3 regions of the Paraburkholderia bonniea genome follow, and region 1 is predicted to be linked to each of the others. Evidence: predicted binding sites of a transcription regulator. Region 1 holds the regulator's gene; each other region holds the start of a gene.
The links. Region 1 encodes HrcA, which represses chaperone genes, less so after heat shock. Its sites were predicted from a motif close to TTAGCACTCNNNNNNNNNGAGTGCTAA; they were not measured.
Positions count from the first base shown of each region.

Region 2: a site for HrcA is predicted at 5,723-5,749, ahead of GH656_RS04240 (co-chaperone GroES). Genes of this name have one in related genera too.
Region 3: a site for HrcA is predicted at 4,241-4,267, ahead of rpoH (RNA polymerase sigma factor RpoH). Genes of this name have one in related genera too.

Region 1 covers NZ_QPEQ01000001.1:2,733,720-2,740,627, forward strand. Annotated here, with positions in the region: gene GH656_RS12005 (thioredoxin domain-containing protein) at 1-396, opposite strand, end outside; gene grpE (nucleotide exchange factor GrpE) at 405-950, opposite strand; gene GH656_RS17780 (hypothetical protein) at 1,319-1,480, shown strand; gene GH656_RS12015 (RNA-binding S4 domain-containing protein) at 1,452-1,859, opposite strand; gene hemH (ferrochelatase) at 1,903-2,970, opposite strand; gene hrcA (heat-inducible transcriptional repressor HrcA) at 3,176-4,195, opposite strand; gene GH656_RS12030 (NAD kinase) at 4,424-5,326, shown strand; gene recN (DNA repair protein RecN) at 5,393-6,908, shown strand, end outside.
Region 2 covers NZ_QPEQ01000001.1:972,711-979,618, reverse strand. Annotated here, with positions in the region: gene GH656_RS04260 (ABC transporter ATP-binding protein) at 1-677, opposite strand, end outside; gene GH656_RS04255 (ABC transporter permease subunit) at 695-1,864, opposite strand; gene GH656_RS04250 (branched-chain amino acid ABC transporter permease) at 1,879-2,829, opposite strand; gene groL (chaperonin GroEL) at 3,675-5,315, opposite strand; gene GH656_RS04240 (co-chaperone GroES) at 5,361-5,651, opposite strand; gene GH656_RS04235 (DUF3300 domain-containing protein) at 6,592-6,908, shown strand, end outside.
Region 3 covers NZ_QPEQ01000001.1:2,979,042-2,985,949, reverse strand. Annotated here, with positions in the region: gene cydB (cytochrome d ubiquinol oxidase subunit II) at 1-1,107, opposite strand, end outside; gene GH656_RS13145 (cytochrome ubiquinol oxidase subunit I) at 1,142-2,731, opposite strand; gene cydP (cytochrome oxidase putative small subunit CydP) at 2,721-2,978, opposite strand; gene rpoH (RNA polymerase sigma factor RpoH) at 3,243-4,178, opposite strand; gene GH656_RS13130 (nuclear transport factor 2 family protein) at 4,617-5,000, shown strand; gene leuA (2-isopropylmalate synthase) at 5,166-6,839, opposite strand.

The DNA.
Region 1 (6,908 bases):
TGGCTCAGCGCCGCCTGCGGCATGAATCTTGCTGCGGGCGGCGGCAACCGCTGCCTCAAACTGGGCGAGCCCATGCCAGCCGGTGGCCCGGCCCAGCCGCTTGCCGCGATGAAAGAAAAACCAGGTCGGCACGCCATGCAACATAAAGCGCCGGCCTAAATCGCGGTGGACATAGACATTGCTGTGAAACCATTTCAGCCCGAGTGCGCGAATCGCCTCGGGCTGCGTCAGCATCGCCTTCTTGGCGACCTCACAGTTAAAACAGTCGAGCCCCCAGAAAAAGACCACCGCCAGCGCATCGTCAGCAGCTTCAAGCGCGGCATCGAACGTTTCGGCGCTTAACTCCTGCATGTCGAAGGTGGCGAACGCAGTAGCGTCGACGGGAATCGAAGTCACTTCGGAGCTCACTTTGGCTGCGACACCGTGACGAGCGCCGGGCGCAAAACCCGGTCGGCAATCACGTAACCCTTTTGCAGCACGGAAACCACGGTGTTGGCTTCCTGCTCGGAGGGCACCATTGAAATCGCCTGATGCTGATGGGGATCAAATTTCTCGCCTATCGGATTGAGTGCGACGACGCGGCCCTTTTCAAGTGCGCCGGTGAGCTGACGCAAGGTCAGCTCGACGCCTTCACGCACTTTGTCCAGATCGGTTGACGCATGCTCAAGCGCCGCTTCAAGGCTGTCGATCACTGGCAGCAAATGCTCAGCGAAACTTTCGATAGCAAACTTGTGCGCCTTGGCAACATCGTCCTGGGCGCGGCGGCGGGCATTTTCTGTTTCGGCCTTGGCTCGCAGAAAACTCTCCTGCAGCTCGGCGATTTTTGCCTGGGCATCGGCCAGTTCGGCTTCGATTGAACTAGCGCCCTGTTCGATGCTATCGGCTTCGTGGGAGCGCTCTTCCGCAGAATTGGGATGCAGGCCTGATGGGTTCTCTTGCTTGTTTTCCATATCGCTGAAAGTCGTTAGAAAAGTGAAAGCAAAGGGCAGCGGCGCGGGTTTGGCAAAACCACCCCGTGCCGCCATTGCTAGCTGGCGGCGTAGATGAGGCTCGAAAACACTAATTCAAGATTCGCCGTGAATTTTTGCCCAGAACCGGTGCATAGAAAGAATGGGTTACATCAATGACCGGCGCATGACAGAGTTTTAATCAAATTGAGATTGAGACCGTCTGATGGCTCGCCTAGACTGGGCTAACGGGCTGTGCGACGCCGCGGCTGGCGTGCGCGATCCGCCCCGAACCGCCACGAACCGCCACGAACCGCCACTCCTGCCTGCCAGCACACCATCTTGTCTGGCAGCTATTTCAGAGAAGTGCCATGAAACTGACCTTTGCCATTTCGCTGGTCGCCCTAGTGCTGATTGCGACAACCACGACCATCTGTCTGTCCGGGGCGATCAGTAAAAACGCCTCTGAATACGACGAAATTCACGCTGCCCTGGAAAACCCGGTCAATCCTCTCCAGCTAGCTTGTCGATAATGCGCCGGTCACGTTTGGTCGGACGCCCGTGCAAGGTTGCGGCGGGCTCGCGGAAGGTTTTACGCCGCTCCAGCTCCTGTTGCCGCCGCACCCGGCTCTCAGCCGTTTCCGCGTACAGCGTTTGCGCGACGGTTGCAGGGCCGCGCACCTCGCAAAGACCCAAGACTGTCACCTGCCACACCATCCGGTCGATCTCGATTTCTATCAGTTCGCCCACGCGCACGTCCCGTGCGGGTTTAACGTGAACGCCTCCCACCCGTATGCGGCCTTTTTCGATCGCATCCGCCGCCAGTGAGCGGGTTTTGAAAAACCGTGCCGCCCACAGCCATTTATCAATACGCAAACGCGCGTCAGGTTCAGTCGAGATACGGTAATTCATGGTGGTCAACCAAGCGCTTGATGGGACTGGATACGGCGTGGACTCATGAGCTAGCGCCAGGCACTGGCGGCGTATGCACCGGCCAGCCCTGGAGGTTTTGCGCCACGATCTCGCCGAGGGCGGCGATCCATGCGGTAGAGGAATTCAGGCATGGAATCCGGTGGAACACCTTACCGCCCGCCTGTTTGAACTCCTCACACACTTCCATGCCGATTTCTTCAATGGTTTCAAGGCAATCGGCGGTAAATCCTGGACAAAACACATCCACCCGCCCAACACAGGCTGCGCCCAGTTCTTTTAGCGTCGGCGCGGTATAAGGCTGGAGCCATTCGGCCCGGCCAAAGCGTGACTGAAACGTCACGCGGCATTCGACCGTGCTCAAGCCCAGCGCCTGGATCAGCAATGCAGCAGTGACCTGGCACTGGCTGTGATACGGGTCGCCCAGATCGAGTGTGCTCTTCGGCACGCCATGAAAGCTCAGCACCAGCCGGTCGCCCGCGGCAAAATCCGGCCGGCCATGCACATGCCAGTAGTTCTGCACTTGTGCTGCGAGCGCGGCGATATAGGACGGGTGATCGGCGTAATGACGCACCGTGCGGATTTCGGGCTGATTGCGCATGCGCCGCAACGCCGCGAAAGCGGCATCAAAAGCCGTGGCTGTAGTGGATGAAGAATATTGCGGATACATCGGCATCAGCAGCACGCGCTCAGCGCCTGCGAGCTTCAGTTGATTCAGCATCGCGGGAATGCTGGGGGTGCCATAACGCATCGCGTATTCGACCGGCACCGCGTAGCCATTGATTTGCAGCAGATGGCGCAGGCCTTCGGTCTGTTTTTCAGTGTGAACCCGCAACGGCGAGCCTTCCGGCAACCACACCGAGGCGTATTTTTTGGCCGACGTGCGGCCACGCAGCGGCAGGATCAGCAAACGCAAAATGATTTGCCAGAGCACCGGCGGAATTTCAACCACACGCCGGTCAGATAAAAACTGTGCGAGATAACGGCGTACCGCGCGTGGTGTGGGTGCATCTGGCGTGCCGAGATTAATCAGCAAAACTGCAACACGATGTGACGCGGTGGGCTGCGATGGACGCTCTAGATCGAAACGCATAGGCAACGGGAACCGCAGTCAGCGGGCCATGGATTCAGGTGACGCATTATAGCCACGCCCTGGCCGTTGCCCACCTGGCCATCCGGCCGATTGGCGCAGCACAGCTAGTCAAGCATCATGGGCCTTACACCATCTCGGGCGTGCTGCACGAAGCCCGAGCTTTGAGCTTTGGCAAGCAATGCAGTGCATCGTCTGCTCCGTGCGCTTACTTCTGGTTCAGCGTCAACGACAGCAGCCGCGCCGTGATGTCAACAATCGGAATCACCCGGTTGTAGGCCATCCGGGTTGGCCCAATCACGCCGAGCGTGCCGACCACCTTGCCGTTCACCTCGTAAGGAGCCGTCACCACGCTCATTTCTTCGAGGGGCACGAGAGTCGATTCGCCACCAATGTAAATCTGCACGCCCTGAGCGTGGCTGGACACATCAAGCAACTGAAGGAGGCTGGTTTTCTGGTCAAAAACATCAAACAGCTTGCGCAAACGCGCCATGTCGGACGACAAATCAGCAACCTCCAGCAGGTTGCGTTCGCCCGAGATCAGCAAGGTTTCGCCGGTATCGGCGGCGTCCGTGCTGGCCGTGACGGCGGTGTGCATCAACGTCGTCATGTCGCCGCGCAGCTCGTCAATTTCCTCGCGCAAACGCCTGCGCACTTCGTCAAACGACAATCCGCCAAAATGCGCGTTGATGTAGTTCGACGCTTCGGTCAGTTGCGATGGCGAGAAGTCGCGCTGGGTCGCCATGATGCGGTTTTGCACGTCGCCTTCGGGCGTCACAATGATCAGCAAAATGCGCTTGTCGGACAAACGCATGAACTCGATCTGCCTGAAGACATGGCTACGGCGCGGTGTCAGCACGACCCCGGCAAACTGCGTCAGGCTGGACAGCACGCTCGCCGCCGCAGCCACGATTTTTTGCGGCTCGCCCGCTTGCAGCGTGGTCTGAACCACCCGCATCACCGCTTCTTCGTCAGCCGCCGATTCAACCGTCAGCATCGTGTCGACAAAGAGCCGGTAGCCTCGCGGCGTCGGCACTCGTCCAGCGGAGGTGTGTGGGCTGGTCACCAGCCCAAGCTCTTCGAGGTCGGACATCACGTTGCGGATGGTCGCCGGGCTCAGTTCCAGACCGGAAAAACGCGACAGCGTGCGCGAGCCTACTGGCTGGCCGTCAGCGATATAGCGTTCGATCAGGGTTTTAAGCAGAGTTTGTGCGCGAGGATCTAGCATGGCGAAATGTGGTGTCGCTTTAATGGCAGTGCAACTGCGGGTCCAGCCTCAACCCGCTGGCGAAGCACCTGCGAAAAGCAGTGCCTGGTCAGGCTCAAACTCGCCGCGGGTCGTCGGAACGGCGACATTTTAACGATAATCCCCGGCAGCGCTGAGCCAATCGCGGCGGCCTCGCTGGCCGGGACGTTCCCGGTTCTTTTCAGACCTTACCTATGGTGTAATGCCGCAATGCAAGTTTCCAGCCAGTTCAAAACCGTGGCGCTTGTCGGGCGCAGTAATACGCCGGGCATCGGCGAGCCACTTATCGCGCTTGCCACATGTATCGCCAGACGCGGCTTCGACGTCGTATTCGAAGCCGAAACTGCCCGCGAAATCGGTGTCTCAGGCTATCCCGCGTTACACCCCGCCGAGATCGGCGCACAGGCCGACGTGGCCGTGGTGCTGGGCGGCGACGGCACGATGCTCGGTATCGGCCGCCAGCTCGCGCCGTATAAAACCCCGCTGATTGGCATCAACCATGGCCGGCTCGGTTTTATCACCGACATCCCCGTCTCAGATATGCACGAGATCGTGCCGCAGATGCTCAGCGGCAGCTTCGAGCGTGAAGAACGCATGCTGCTCGAAGCTCGCATCATGCGCGGCAACCAGGTGATTTATCAGGCGCTCGCATTCAATGACGTGGTGGTCAACCGCAGTGGTTTTTCCGGTATGGCGGAGTTACGGGTGTCGGTCGATAACCGCTTCATGTACAACCAGCGCTCCGATGGCCTGATTGTCGCCACGCCTACAGGGTCAACCGCGTATGCGCTGTCGTCATCCGGGCCGATCCTGCATCCACAGCTTCAGGGGCTGGTGCTGGTGCCTATCGCACCGCATGCGCTGTCGAACCGGCCCATCGTGCTGCCGGACAACTCCAGGGTCAGCATCCAGATCATTGCGGGGCGTGACGTCAACGTGAATTTCGACATGCAGTCGTTCACCGCGCTCGAACTCAACGACACCATCGAAGTGCTCCGCTCGCGGCATACCGTGCCGTTTTTACATCCAGTCGGCTACAGCTATTACGCAACGCTGCGCAAAAAACTGCACTGGAACGAATACCCATCGCACGAAGACGATCCCGCGTCTTAAACCGTCACCCGCGCTGCATCCTTTTGTCTTTTTGTCCCCTTGGCTCTTTAAGCGAACTCACGTCCCATGCTTCGTCATCTCTCGATACGCGACTTTGTGATCGTGGCTACGCTCGATCTCGAATTCGACACTGGCTTTTCGGTTTTTTCCGGCGAAACCGGCGCGGGCAAGTCGATTCTGATTGATGCGCTAGCCCTGACGCTCGGCGCGCGCGCTGACGCCAGCGTGGTTCGCACCGGGCAGACACGCGCCGACATCAGCGCCGAATTCGACACCCATGCGCAAGTGGAACGCTGGCTCGACGACCTGGCGCTCAATCAGACACCACGTGCCGCTGAAACCGATCCGCCCGTCAGTACGGTGATGCTGCGCCGGGTGATCGACACGCATGGCCGCTCGCGGGCGTTTATCAACGGCACAGCGGCCACCCTCACGCAGTTACGCACGCTGGGCGAAATGCTGGTGGAAATACACGGGCAGCACGCCCACCAACTGCTGATGCGCCCAGAGGCGCAGCGGGAGTTATTCGATACCCATGCGGGCCTGCTGGCCTCAGCGGCTGAGGTCAACCGCGCCTGGCGCAACTGGCGCGAAGCCACGCAGGCAATCGAGCAGGCGCGTGTGCGTGAGCGCGAGCTGCAACTCGAACGCGAGCGGCTCGCCTGGCAACTGGCGGAGCTCGACAAGCTCGCGCCCCAGCCGGGTGAATGGGAAGAAATCAATAGCGAGCACCGGCGGCTGTCTCACTCCGCGAGTCTGATTGACGGCGTTCAGGACGCGCTCAGCATCCTGTCCGAATCAGACGCGGCGATGTTGACGCAACTCGCCGCCGTCACCTCGAAACTACGCGCGCTGGCCAGCATTGATCCAGCGCTCAATGACGCGCTGGCGGCGCTTGAGCCCGCCGAAATCCAGTTGCAGGAAGCGGCTTACTCGCTAAGCCATTACGCGCAACGGCTCGAACTCGATCCCCAGCAACTCGCCCGGGCTGAAACACGTCTGGAGGCGCTGCATTCGGCGGCCCGCAAATTCCGCCTTCAACCCCATGCGCTGCCCGAAGAGCATGCCGCGCGCCAGGCGCAACTGGCCGCGCTCGATGCAGCCGCCGATCTCGATCATCTGCTCGCTCTCGAAGCCCAGGCGCGCGACGCCTATTTCGTGCAAGGCAAACAGTTGTCGCAGGCGCGCGCGCAGGCAGCCGCGACATTAGGCGCGGCAGTCAGTGCCGGGATGCAGGATCTTTCGATGGCGGGCGGGTGCTTTGAGATTGCGCTCGTACCTCAGCCAGAAGGCAGCGCGTATGGCCTGGAGCAAATTGAATTCCGCGTGGCGGGCCACGCCGGGGTGCCGCTGCGGCCCCTCGCCAAGGTTGCCTCAGGTGGAGAGCTGGCGCGTATCAGCCTCGCGCTGGCCGTCATCGCTAGCGCCGCCAGCCCAACGTCGACGCTGATCTTCGATGAGGTGGATACCGGCATTGGCGGCGGCGTCGCGGAAGTCGTCGGCCGCTTGTTGCATCAGCTTGGACACGAGCGCCAGGTGCTGTGCGTCACACATTTGCCGCAGGTCGCGGCACGTGGCAACC
Region 2 (6,908 bases), 1.8 Mb from region 1:
TCATGTTCGATCAGCAAGATCGTGCGGCCATCGCCGCGAATCTTGTCGAGCAAACCCGTCAGTTCCACTTTCTCCGTCGCATTCATCCCGGCAGCGGGCTCATCCAGCGCCAGCAGCTTTGGTTCGGTGGCCAGCGCGCGGGCAATCTCCAGACGACGCTGGTGCCCATAGGACAAATTGCGCGCGGTGTAATCGGCGTATTGCAGCACGCCGACGTATTCGAGCAGCTCCAGCGCGCGCGCCTTGATCTCACGTTCTTCGCGGCGCTCCGAGGGGGTTTGCAGCACCGCGCCAATCAGCCCGTGCTTAGTCCGCACATGGCGGCCGACCATCACGTTTTCGAGCGCCGTCATGCCGCCAAACAGGCGGATATTCTGGAACGTCCGGGCAATCCCAGCCTTGGCTACCTGATGCACGGCGGTCGGCGTGTAGTTCTCGCCATCCAGTTTGAATTCGCCGGAGTCCGGTGTGTACAGCCCGGTAATCACGTTGAAAAACGTCGTCTTGCCTGCGCCATTCGGACCAATCAGGCCGTAAATCTGGCCCTCCTGGATTTGCAGCCCCACATCGGACAGCGCCTGAAGGCCGCCAAAACGCTTGTTCACTCCTTTCACGGACAGCCGGATGCGCTTACTGCCCACATCCCCGCTCACTGCACTGCTCACGTTATCGCTCATAGTGTTTTCCTCTGACCTCACGCGCGCACCGGCTTTTTGCCGTTGCGTTTCGCCAGTTTCGCCATCTTGTCTTCGTGCTTCGGAGATGGCCACAGGCCTTCCGAGCGATACAGCATGATGAGCACCATCGCCAGGCCATACAGCAACTGACGGATCACTTCGGTATCGACCACCTCATGGCCGAATAGCGCGTGTTGCAGCGGCCCCATCGTCGAGCGCAGGAATTCAGGGAACACCGCCAGCAGCACCGCCCCCAGAATCACGCCGGGAATATGCCCCATGCCGCCCAGCACCACGCATGCCAGCACGACGATTGATTCCCAGAAGGTGAACGATTCAGGTGAGACAAAACCCTGAAACGCGCCGAACATCGCCCCAGACAAGCCGCCAAACGAAGCGCCCATCGCAAACGCCAGCAGCTTGACGTTGCGGGTGTTGATGCCCATCGCCTTGGCGGCGATTTCGTCTTCGCGGATAGCAGCCCAGGCCCGGCCAATACGCGAATGCTGCAACCGGGTACAGACCCAGATCACCAGCAACGCGCACAGCACGAACAGGTAGTAATACATATAGACCGAGGGAAACTTCACGCCGAAAAACTCGTGGGTTTGCGCCAGGTTAAAACCGCCGATCGTCACCGGATCAATCCCGGTAATGCCTTTTGGCCCGTTGGTGATATTCACCGGGCGATCCAGGTTGTTCATGAAGATCCGGACGATTTCACCAAAGCCCAGCGTCACGATGGCCAGATAGTCGCCACGCAGACGCAGCGTCGGGGCCCCCAGCAAGACGCCGAATAACGCAGCCACGCCCATCGCACACGGCACGATCAGCCAGATCGGCGCATGCAGGCCGTTCGGCACGAGCTGGGCGATCCACTCGAACTGGGTCGTCAAATGCGGCGACGACAGCAACGCGCCCACATAAGCCCCCACCGCATAAAACGCGATATAGCCTAGGTCCAGCAAGCCAGCAAAGCCGACCACCACGTTCAGGCCCAGCGCCAGCATCACGTAGAGCATGGCGAAGTCGAGCACGCGCACCCAGTAATTGCCGCCAGCGGCACCGATCACCATCGGCGCGGCCAGCACGAACACAGCCACGATCAGGCCAACGAGGGCCGAGCGGGCACGGTTTTTTTCGGGGATGAGCGTCGTGGACGGCTCAATCGGTTGAATAGAAGTCATCTGTGTGGGCTCCTTTAAGCGCGATCCGCTACCCGCTCACCGAGCAGGCCCGACGGACGGAACACCAGCACGACGATCAGCACGATAAAAGCGAACACATCCTGATAGTTACTACCGAACACCCCACCGGTCAGATTGCCGATGTAGCCCGCACCCAGTTGCTCGATCAAGCCCAGCAACACGCCGCCGACCATCGCACCACCCAGGTTGCCAATCCCGCCCAGCACGGCAGCGGTGAACGCCTTGATCCCGGGAATAAAGCCCATATAGAAGTGCGCGTTGCCGTATTCGGAAGCAATCATCACGCCCGCCAGGGCGGCCAGCGCGGAGCCGATCATGAAGGTCGCCGAGATCACGAAATTCGGATTCACGCCCATCAGGCTAGCGACGTTCGGATTTTCGGCAATCGCCCGCATGGCGCGCCCGAGACGGGTTTTATGCACCAGTAGCAAAAGCGCTCCCATGACCACGAACGCGGTCACGATGATGACGATTTCGGTCATGGAGATCACCGCGCCCGGCGTGGTGTCCGTCGGATGAATCACGTTGATCGGGTTGGTCGGCAGCAGTTGGGGGAACGGCAGTGGATTGCGTGACCAGATCATCATGGCCAGCGTTTGCAGCAGGATCGACACGCCGATTGCGGTAATCAGCGGCGCGAGGCGCGGTGCCCGCCGCAGCGGCCGATACGCGACTCGTTCAATGGTGTAACCGACCAGCGCGCACACAACAGCGGCAATCAGCAACGCGATAATCAGCGTTGGCACAGCGCCCAGCCCTGGAAAATGGTTTTGCAACACGCCTATCGCCGACAGCGCAACCATCGCGCCGACCATCAGCACGTCGCCGTGCGCGAAATTGATAATGCCCAAAATGCCGTACACCATCGTGTAGCCCAGCGCGATGATGGCGTAAATGCTGCCCAGCACCAGACCGTTCAGAATCTGCTGGATGAAAATATCCATTTAATGCTCCTTAGCCTGTACCGCCAGACGGGCCTGTGTCGAAGGCAATCGTCGCGGTACAACGGATACTGAAAAAAAGACCCGTGAAAACGGCGGGCGAAACCCGCGATCTGTTTCACGTTTCGTTGCCAGCCGCCGAAAGCGGATGTGAAAACGGCACCGCTAGATGGTCTCCGGTGCCGTCAATGTGTCAATCCCCGTTAATAGTCGCGTTATTGATTCGTAAAAAAAGCTCGCCATGATACCGGTTTGCTTCTTGCGATTGTTTTTTGTGCGGCATACGGGAAACCCCACTACCGATCATTCTGATTTTCATTAACAGGCCTCCCTACGTGTTACAGAATCGGCCTATAAAGACCTGAAACCGTTAAGACGGGCGCATTGTAACTCCAATTATGCGATAGGCAATATACCGTAGCGGCAGGGTTTTCCTGCATTGCAACCTCAATTTAAGATAATTAAATGGGGCTTGTTGCAACCTGGTTGCGATTTTTTGAAATTCAGTAGTTGCACCATTAGTGAGACTGAGTGCACCAACAAAAACCCGTGATTTTTAATCATGGAACGGGCCACCGCCTGGGTCAGGCTTGCCGCATTTTTTCTGGGCTGATGTCAGCGCCGTACCGGGTGCATTTGATGCACCCCAGTAGTGCGGGAGATCAATGCCAGGCTCGGGCAATGGCGGGCAAGCGTCGTGATCGGACAGCTTTCGCGCGCGCAATAAAAAACCCCACGAATGTGGGGTTTTCAACGGCTGGACCAGCCTGAAGCTAGCCCAGCCGATTATTACTTTGAAGCATACGCGTTGCGGCATACGCCTCCATGCATTGCGGCAGAAGCCGAAATTACATGTCCATGCCCATACCGCCCATACCACCGGGCATGCCACCAGGCATTGGTGCATCTTCCTTCGGCAGCTCGCAAACAGCCGCGTCAGTTGTCAGCAGCAGGCCTGCGACCGATGCTGCGTTCAGCAGCGCAGTGCGCGTAACCTTCGTCGGATCAACCACGCCAGCCGCAACCAGGTCGACGTACTCGCCCGTTGCTGCGTTGTAGCCGTAGTTGCCTGTGCCGGCTGCCACTGCTGCCACCACGACGCTGGCTTCCTCGCCACCGTTCGTCACGATCTGACGCAGCGGCTCTTCCATCGCGCGCAGCACGATCTTGATGCCAGCGTCCTGATCCGGGTTAGCACCCTTCAGGCCTGCGATTGCCGTGCGAGCACGGATCAGCGCAACACCGCCGCCAGCCACGATGCCTTCTTCCACCGCTGCGCGCGTAGCGTGCAGAGCGTCTTCGACACGTGCTTTTTTCTCTTTCATTTCCATTTCGGTTGCGGCGCCAACCTTGATCACTGCAACACCGCCAGCCAGCTTGGCCACGCGTTCCTGCAGTTTTTCACGGTCGTAATCAGATGACGCTTCTTCGATTTGGGCACGCACTTGCTTCACGCGTGCTTCGATGTTGACCGCCTCACCAGCGCCGTCGATGATCGTGGTGTTTTCTTTACCCACTTCGATGCGCTTGGCCTGGCCCAGTTCGGCCAGCGTGGCTTTTTCGAGCGTCAGGCCAGTTTCTTCCGCGATAACCTGGCCGCCGGTCAGGATAGCGATGTCTTCCAGCATGGCCTTGCGGCGATCACCAAAGCCAGGTGCCTTCACGGCAACGGTCTTGAGAATGCCGCGGATGTTGTTCACCACCAGCGTAGCCAGCGCTTCGCCTTCGACATCTTCAGCGATGATCAGCAGCGGACGGCCAGCCTTGGCAACTTGCTCCAGCACCGGCAGCAGGTCACGGATGTTCGATACCTTTTTGTCGTGCAGCAGCACGAACGGGTTTTCGAGCACAGCAACTTGCTTGTCAGGATTGTTGATGAAGTACGGCGACAGGTAGCCACGGTCGAACTGCATGCCTTCAACCACGTCCAGTTCGTCTTGCAGCGACTTGCCGTCTTCTACGGTGATGACGCCTTCCTTGCCAACCTTGTCCATCGCTTCAGCAATACGGTCGCCAATTGACGAGTCGCTGTTTGCCGAGATCGAGCCGACCTGTGCGATTTCTTTATTGGTGGTGCAAGGCTTGCTGATCTTGCGCAGTTCTTCGATAGCGGCCGTTACAGCCTTGTCGATACCGCGCTTCAGATCCATTGGGTTCATGCCCGATGCAACGTACTTCATGCCTTCGCGGACGATCGACTGAGCCAGCACGGTTGCCGTGGTGGTGCCGTCACCGGCGTTGTCGCTGGTCTTGGAAGCTACTTCCTTGACCATTTGCGCGCCCATGTTCTGGAGCTTGTCTTTCAGTTCGATTTCTTTTGCGACCGATACACCGTCTTTGGTGACCGTCGGACCGCCGAAGCTGCGTTCGAGCACGACATTGCGGCCCTTTGGTCCCAGCGTAACTTTTACTGCGTTGGCGAGAATATTCACGCCTTCAACCATCTTGGCACGGGCGGAATCGCCAAATACGACGTCTTTAGCTGCCATCTTGTAACTCCTTGAATTCTTGTGAATATGAGGCGAAATTCGCGCTTACTTCTTCACCACGGCCATGATGTCTTCTTCGCGCATCACGAGCAGTTCATCGCCATTGACCTTGGCGGTTTGGCCTGCGTATTTGCCGAACAGAACGCGGTCGCCCACTTTCACGTCGAGCGGAATGTAGGCACCTTTGTCGTCGCGCTTGCCCGGGCCAACGGCCACGATTTCGCCCTGATCCGGCTTTTCTGCTGCGCCTTCTGGAATCACGATGCCTGATGCAGTTTTAGTTTCCTGATCCAGGCGTTTGACGATCACGCGATCATGCAAAGGACTAAGTTCCATAGATACTCCTCTTGATTAAGACGGAAGAACGCTGAAAAAAACCGGCTGGCAAAAGCCAGCCGACGATGTTGTTAGCACTCTCGTGCCGCAAGTGCTAAGTATATGGACGACCGATGACAAATTCAAGAAGGATGGGACGGGCAATTATGTTGAGCAGGCTTGGCGAAGGCGCGAAAAACCCCGGAAAACGCATGCGGGATAAGCCTGCCCCGTCTGTTATCCCGCTCGCCTGAAGTGCCTTTTCGCCAGCGGATACCGGTTCGGCCACCTCGCTCGCCGTTAATTTATTCGAGGGTATACCCTTGTTTGCTCGCCGCTCAATGCTCACCCGGCATTTATCCTGAGCGCCTTTCCATCGACTCACGCGTCTAGTTCGCCTCACATCTCACCAGCATGCGCCTTGCATAAGACACGAAGATTTAACAAATCTTTCAATAAGCATCCCCGCGCTGCGCCAGACATAAAATCCCCTCTGCCGTTTCAGTTTTCACATGGCACTCGTGTAACGCTCACGTGGCGCTATCACACTTTGGAAATTTAATTTCTCAAAAAATGTGAAACGCAGCAGGAAAGCTGCTAGCCTCGCCGGAGGTTTATCTGCCCCTTAATCGACACCCTTCCTGAGCCACGGTTAATCGCTTTGTTAACCGGCAGCGGTATCGCCTGATATTCAGCATAAAAATGGCTGAGCCGCGCCAGGATTAGCGCCACGCCATCCTTATCACATCAACACTGCTTAAAAGCACTTCATACAGGCATCACGCAGTAGTTTCAGCCGTTGTAGTTGATCCGCTGGTTTGATCCGCTGGTTTGATCCGTATCGTTTGATCCACGTTAATCGTTTGGCCTTGCCTTCACGCCAGGCCATTCAAGGCAACGGCTACCCCAGTTTCAAACGCAGTCCACTTTTTATGCATCGTCCAACCGGGAGAACTTCATCGTGAAACGATCCGAAGCCTACAAGCGCAACGTGCTGCTTCTTTGTGCTGCACTCGCAGGCGCACCGCTCTTTATCGGCATCGCCGCCCCAAGTGCGGCGTGGGCGCAAAGCGCCGCGAAGATGTCGAACCAGCAGCTAGATTCGCTCGCCGCGCCTATCGCGCTCTATCCCGACGCGCTGCTGGCCCAGGTGCTGATGGCGACGACCTTTCCTCAGGATGTCGCGGCAGCGGCGGCCTGGTCGAAGGCCAATCCGAATCTCAAAGGCGATGACGCCGTCAAGGCCGTCGCCGCGCAGCCGTGGGACCCGAGCGTGCA
Region 3 (6,908 bases), 250 kb from region 1:
GGCTTCAGCGGTGACCTTGCCGCGCATCACGCGGTAGACCCAGCCCGTGTAGAGCAAGATCAGCGGCAGGAAAATGACTACGGCGACCAACATGATCTGGAGCGTCATGCGGCTTGAGGTCGAATCCCACACCGTCAGGCTGCTACGGCCATCAAGCGACGACGGCATGATGAACGGAAACATCGAAAAACCAGCCGTCAGAATCACACCGGTCACCATCAGCGAGGTGGACAGAAACGCGCCTCTCTCAAAGCGCGAACGCGCGAGCAGCAGCGCCAGCACACCGCCGGTGATGCCAGCGAGCGGTGCCGCGATCATCCACGGATACGTCGCGTAATTCGCCAGCCACAGGCCCGGCGCACCGGATACTGTTTTGAGCAGCGGATTAGCCGGGGAGTCGAGCGGCATCGAGTCGATGATTTGATATCCGCCGATGACCGTTGCAATCAGCAGACCCGCCAGCACGAAGAGCACGACTGCCGCTAGCGAAGCAAGACGCAACGCGCTTGATGCCCGCTGCGCCACGATTCCATCTGCTTTCATCTTGACGAAGGCCGCGCCGTGCGCCGCCAGCATGGCCACGCTGACGAGGCCGCACAACAGCGCAAACGGGTTGAGCAAGCCGAAGAAGCCACCGTAATACGTCACCCGCAAGTCATGATCGAACGAGAACGGCACGCCTTGCAGCAGGTTGCCGAACGCGACGCCAATCACCAGCGCAGGCACAAAACCGCCGATAAACAGGCCCCAGTCCCACGCTGTGCGCCAACGCGGATCACTGCGCTTGTTGCGGTAGTCAAAGCCGACCGGGCGGAAAAACAGCGAGAACAGCACCAGCATCATCGCAAAGTAAAACCCCGAAAACGACGCGGCGTACACCAGCGGCCAGGCAGCGAACATCGCACCGCCAGCCGTGACGAACCAGACCTGGTTGCCCTCCCATGTCGCGCCAACCGTGTTGATGACAATGCGGCGCTCGTTATCCGTTTTGCCGATGAACGGCAGCAAAATAGCGGCGCCCATATCGAAGCCATCGGTGAGCGCAAAGCCAATCAGCAGTACGCCGATCAAAACCCACCAGATCAGTTTGAGGGTTGCGTAATCCATAGTGATCTTTCCCGTAAAAGAGCGTGGTGGCGAATCATGCAGGGGTGCTGTCAGGCAGCGACTTTTCTGCTTTTTGTTCGTGGTAGTAGCGGCCGGTATGCAGCGATGACGGGCCGAGACGCGCGTACTTGAACATCAACATGATTTCGATGATGAATAGCGCCGTGTAAAACACCACGAAACCTGCGAGGCTCAGATACAGATCGCTTGGCTTGAGGCTTGAGGCCGACAGCGAGGTCGGCAAGATGCCGGCGATGGTCCACGGCTGGCGGCCCATTTCTGCCACGATCCAGCCGAATTCAGCTGCCAGCCAGGGCAGCGGAATGGCCCACACGGTCCAGCGCAGAAACCATCGGCGGTTGTCCTGCAGCAGTGAGCGCCGGGCACAAAACCAGAACGCCAGGATAAACGTGAGCAAAAACAGAATGCCCAGACCAACCATCATCCGGAACGAGAAAAACACTGGTGCGACGCGCGGGATGGTTTTCTTCGCGGCGAGCGCTATCTGTTCTGGCGTGGCATCGGTGACAGCCTGGGTGAACTGCTTGAGCATCAGCCCGTAGCCGAGGTCTTGCTTGTGCGCATCGAAGATCGCGCGGGTTTCATCGCTTGCGTTACCGGCTTTCAGTTTTTGCAGGGCACCGTAAGCAAGCATCCCATTCTTGATGCGGACTTCGTTTTGCGCCATCAGGTCTTTCAGACCGACCACGGGCTCATCAAACGAGCGCGTGGCGATGATGCCGAGCGCGTAGGGGATCCGAATCGCGTAATCGGTGCGCTCTTCTTTCTGATTCGGAATGCCGAATAGCGTGAAAGGTGCGGGCGCTGGCATGGTTTCCCATTCAGATTCGATGGCGGCCAGCTTGACCTTTTGCACTTCGCCGGTGTGATAGCCGGACTCGTCGCCCAGTACGATGACGCACAGCGTCGACGCCAAACCAAAGCCCGCCGCGATGGCAAACGAGCGCAGCGCGAATTCGATGTCACGCCGTTTCAGCAGATACCACGACGACACGCCCAGCACGAACATTGACGCGGTGACATAGCCTGCCGACACGGTGTGGACGAATTTCACCTGGGCGACGGGGTTGAACAGCACGGCGAAGATGCTGGTGAGCTCCATGCGCATGGTCTCGTAGTTGAATTCGGCACCGACCGGATTATTCATCCAGCCGTTGGCGACCAGAATCCACAGCGCGGAGAGGTTGGAGCCGAGCGCGACGAGGAAGGTGACGATCAAATGCTTTACTTTCGACAGGCGGTTCCAGCCAAAGAAGAACAGCCCGACGAAAGTCGATTCGAGGAAGAAAGCCATCAGCCCTTCGACGGCGAGCGGCACGCCGAAAATATCGCCCACGTAGTGCGAGTAGTACGACCAGTTCGTGCCGAACTGGAATTCGAGCGTCAGACCTGTGGTCACGCCCATGGCGAAGTTGATACCGAACAACTTGCCCCAGAACTGGGTCATGTCCTTGTAAATTTGCTTGCCGGTCATGACATATACCGACTCCATGATGACAAGCAACCAGGACAGGCCGAGCGTTAGCGGCACAAACAGAAAGTGGTAGAGCGCCGTAATGGCGAACTGAAGGCGCGAAAGGTCTACGACTTCGCTAGCGTGCATGTGGATCACCTTGGGACGGTTGCGGCGCAGGCACGGATAACAATGCTTGTGCGACTTGAGCAGGAGGCAGGGACATATGCTTGGCCTGCGGATGATTGAAAAATGCGTATTTGAGCGTCATGAGCAAAACAAACTTGACGACAAGGACGATAGCGATATCTCGCGTGAGGGTCGGGCCGCGCACCCAGGCTGCGAGACGGGTTCGCAGCGATAAAGGAGGGGGCTTGCGATTAAGCGTGATGGTCATGACTGGTCAGTTCACTCACCTTGAATAATTCGATTGAGCCGGACTAAGTGCGGTAACGGATTCTAGGAGGAGAGCGCACTGGCGCGCGAGCCTTGGCGCTGCGGCATAGCGTCGCTAAAGTGCCAAGCGCAAAAGTATCGCAAGCATTTTCGGGATAAGCAAGGAGCCGCACGGCTGGGTGGGGGCGGGGAAATAAAAAAACCCGTTCTCGCAAGAGAACGGGTTTGCCGTGACAACGTGCCGCAGTAACGATAAAGCGATGCGTTACGCGTATTGATTTAATGCGCCACGCATTTTTTTCATTGCGCTGGCTTCGATCTGGCGAATCCGCTCTGCGGATACGCCGAATTCGTCGGCCAGTTCATGCAGTGTTGAACCACCTGAGCCGTCGTCTTCGACTTGCAGCCAGCGTGCTTCGATGATGCGGCGGCTGCGTGCGTCGAGCGTGCCTAGTGCGTTGGAGATGCCGTCGCTTTGCAGCTTGTCGCGTTGACGGGCTGCCAGCACTGCGGTGGGCTCGTTATGTGAATCCGCCAGATAAGCGATTGGCGCAAATGCTTCCTCACCGTCGTTCACCTGACCTTCCAGCGCAATGTCACCACCGGAGAGCCGGGTTTCCATCTCGGAGACTTCTTCGTGCTTAACGTTCAGCTCTTTGGCCAGATTAGCGATCTCATCGGGCGTGAACGCTTGAAAGCCTTGCTTGTGGCTGCGCAAATTAAAGAACAGTTTGCGTTGCGCCTTGGTGGTGGCGACTTTGACCATGCGCCAGTTGCGCAGGATGTACTCGTGAATTTCTGCCTTGATCCAGTGCATCGCGTACGACACAAGGCGCACGTTTTGCGTGGGGTCGAAGCGCTTCACGGCTTTCATCAGGCCGATATTGCCTTCCTGGATCAGGTCGGCATGCGGCAGGCCATAACCGAGGTAATTGCGCGCGATCGACACCACCAGCCGCAAATGCGACAACACCAGGCGGCGGGCGGACTCAAGGTTTTCCTGCTCACGGAATTCAGTGGCGAACTGGCGTTCTTCAGCCAGAGTCAGCATGGGGATGCGGTTCACGGCCTGGATATAGGCGTCGATATTGCCTAGCTGGCCGGTCAGCAAGGAAACTTGTGCGAGTGTCAGTGAACCTGCCGAAGCGGACTTAGCCGACGACGGGCTCAGAATATTCGGAAGGGTCATGGCGTTGCTCACGGATAAAGCTCCTTTTAGATCAAACAAAAAAGAAGCCGGTTGCGACGGCTTCGTGATGAATATTAGCACTCAGGTTTATTGAGTGCTAATACCTTAGAGCGGCTGACGTGACTCAAGTTCCGATTTTCGCTATTAAATTTCATTTCCGATAGCATTTTACAGATTTGATCCAAAAGCCGCATATGGCCAGGTTCATCTACCTCATCTTGCCTGCCCCTGTTTTGCCAGAATGCGGCACGAAGCTGTGTCGCTAGCCTCGGAGACAGCCTGCATGACCTGCACTGAGTCACATCCTGAGGATGGATAGTTCCACTCTGTAGCGAACGCTGTATCAAAGCGTTAAATATTGATATAAATTTCAGCAGCACGATCCGGTGTGGTTTCCTGCGACAGTATGTCGCACGGGCATGGCCCGTCGACGTAATAAGGGGCTGAACGATGGTGACGCAGATGATCGACATGATTCGCAGTCTGGAGCGCGAGCGTTATCGCGCGATGATCGACGGTGATGGTTTGCTGCTGGACACATTGCTTTCAGATAACGTCAGCTACATCCATACGAACGGCAAGCGCGAGACCAAGCAGCAGTTCATCGATGCGATTACGTCGGGGCGCAGACGTTACCGGCAGATCGAGATTCAGTCGCAAGAGGTGCTGCCGGCCGGAGCGCAGACTTGCATCGTGACGGGCCGCGCGCTGATCGAAATGGAAGCCAGCAATGGCGTGCTGCTGTATCCCGTTGCCTACACCGGGCTTCAGGTCCAGGAAGGCGGCCAGTGGCGGCTGATGGCCTGGCAGGCGACTCGTTGCGCAACTGAATGAGCTGAGCACTTGTGCCTCATTGCCCTCATCGGCCTGGCCGCCAGCAACTCGCCGCCGGGCCGATGAGGGCTTTGTTACCAATGCTTTGTTATCAATAAAGGCTTCGCCGCCAGCTTTCTGCCGAGGCTGTTGATCGCGCTGGCGTTGAGTGTGTTGAGTGCGCTTTCACGCTGCCGCTTTCTGCGCGGCGACAGGCCACAGCGTGCTTGCCACTGCCCGGTTGATCCCGCTGACCAGTGCGTCAAGCACCGCATCTGCTTCGTCGCTACCAATCCCCACGCCAAAGCACGGTGCCTGGCCGCCGATACGGCAACCAGCGAAAACCGCAACCTGGCCATTAGCGGTATGCAGCATTTCATACGACGTTATTTCGACCGGCTGTCCGGCAAACGGCTGGAGCGCCTGGCTAATCGCGTGCGCTTGCGTTTCCGGCATGCTGGCACCGGCGGCCGCGCTGACATTCGGCACTGGAATGTCCCGGCTATTCCAGTGCAGGCCCTTGCCGCTAGCGCGCTGCAGCGGGCCTGCCACATCGAAGTATTCACGAGCGAAAAGCGCACAGATTGCAGCGCCGGTCATTTCCTCGCCAGATTCATCAGTCACGGCCTGCACCGCATGACTAAATTCAATTTGCACCCGGCGTGGCGGCGTAAAGCCCATGCCGCGCTCCAGCAAATAGGTTGAACCACCCTTGCCAGACTGGCTATTGACGCGAATCACGGCATCGTAATTGCGCCCGATATCAGCGGGGTCGATGGGCAGATAAGGCACTTCCCAAAAAGCGCCGGGCTGTTGCTGGGCAAACCCTTTGCGAATCGCGTCCTGGTGCGAGCCGGAAAACGCTGTATGGACCAGATCCCCCGCATACGGATGGCGTGGGTGCACCGGAATCTGGTTGCAGCGTTCCACCACGCGGCGCACGGCGTCGATTTCCGAGAAGTCGAGGCCGGGGTCGATTCCCTGGGTGTACAGGTTCAACGCGAGTGTCACGAGATCGACGTTGCCGGTGCGCTCGCCGTTGCCGAACAAGCATCCTTCGATCCGGTCTGCCCCCGCCAGCAATGCCAGTTCGGCAGCAGCCACGGCCGTGCCCCGGTCGTTGTGCGGATGCACGGACAGCACGATGCTGTCCCGATAACCAAGATTGCGGTCCATCCACTCGATCTGATCGGCGTAGACGTTCGGCATGGCGGCTTCGACAGTCGCGGGCAGATTGAGAATCATCTTGTGCTGGCGCGTCGGGCGCCAGGTTTGCGCTACTGCGTCGCACACCTCGCGGGCGAAGGCCAGCTCGGTCATGCTGAAGGTTTCCGGCGAATACTGATAAATCCAGTGAGTTTCTGGCTGGGCGTCGGCGTATTGCCGGATCAGGCGAGTGCCTTCCACGGCCAGTGCCTTGACTTCTTCTTTCGGCTGGTTGAACACGATCTTGCGAAATGACGGGCACAGCGCGCTGTACAGATGCACGATGGCGCGTGGCACGCCTTGCAGGGCTTCGAAGGTGCGAGCGATCAGGGCCTCGCGCGATTGCACGAGTACTTCGATGGTGACGTCGTCCGGAATGCGTTTTTCTTCAATCAGCGTGCGCACGAAATCAAAGTCTGTCTGCGATGCGGAGGGAAACCCGACTTCGATTTCCTTGAAGCCGATTTGCACCAGCATGTCGAAAAATTCCAGCTTCTGGGCGATGCTCATGGGCTCGATCAACGATTGGTTGCCATCGCGTAAATCGGTGCTCATCCAGATGGGAGCTTGCTGGACGGTACGGCTGGGCCATTTTCGGCCGCTCAACTGAGGGGCGGCAAAGGGACGGTATTTGTTTTCAGGATTGCGCAACATGGTGAGCCTCGTTCGTTAGATCGGTGGTGCCGGAGGGGGCGAGCAATAGACGGCTAGTGGGCTGATGGC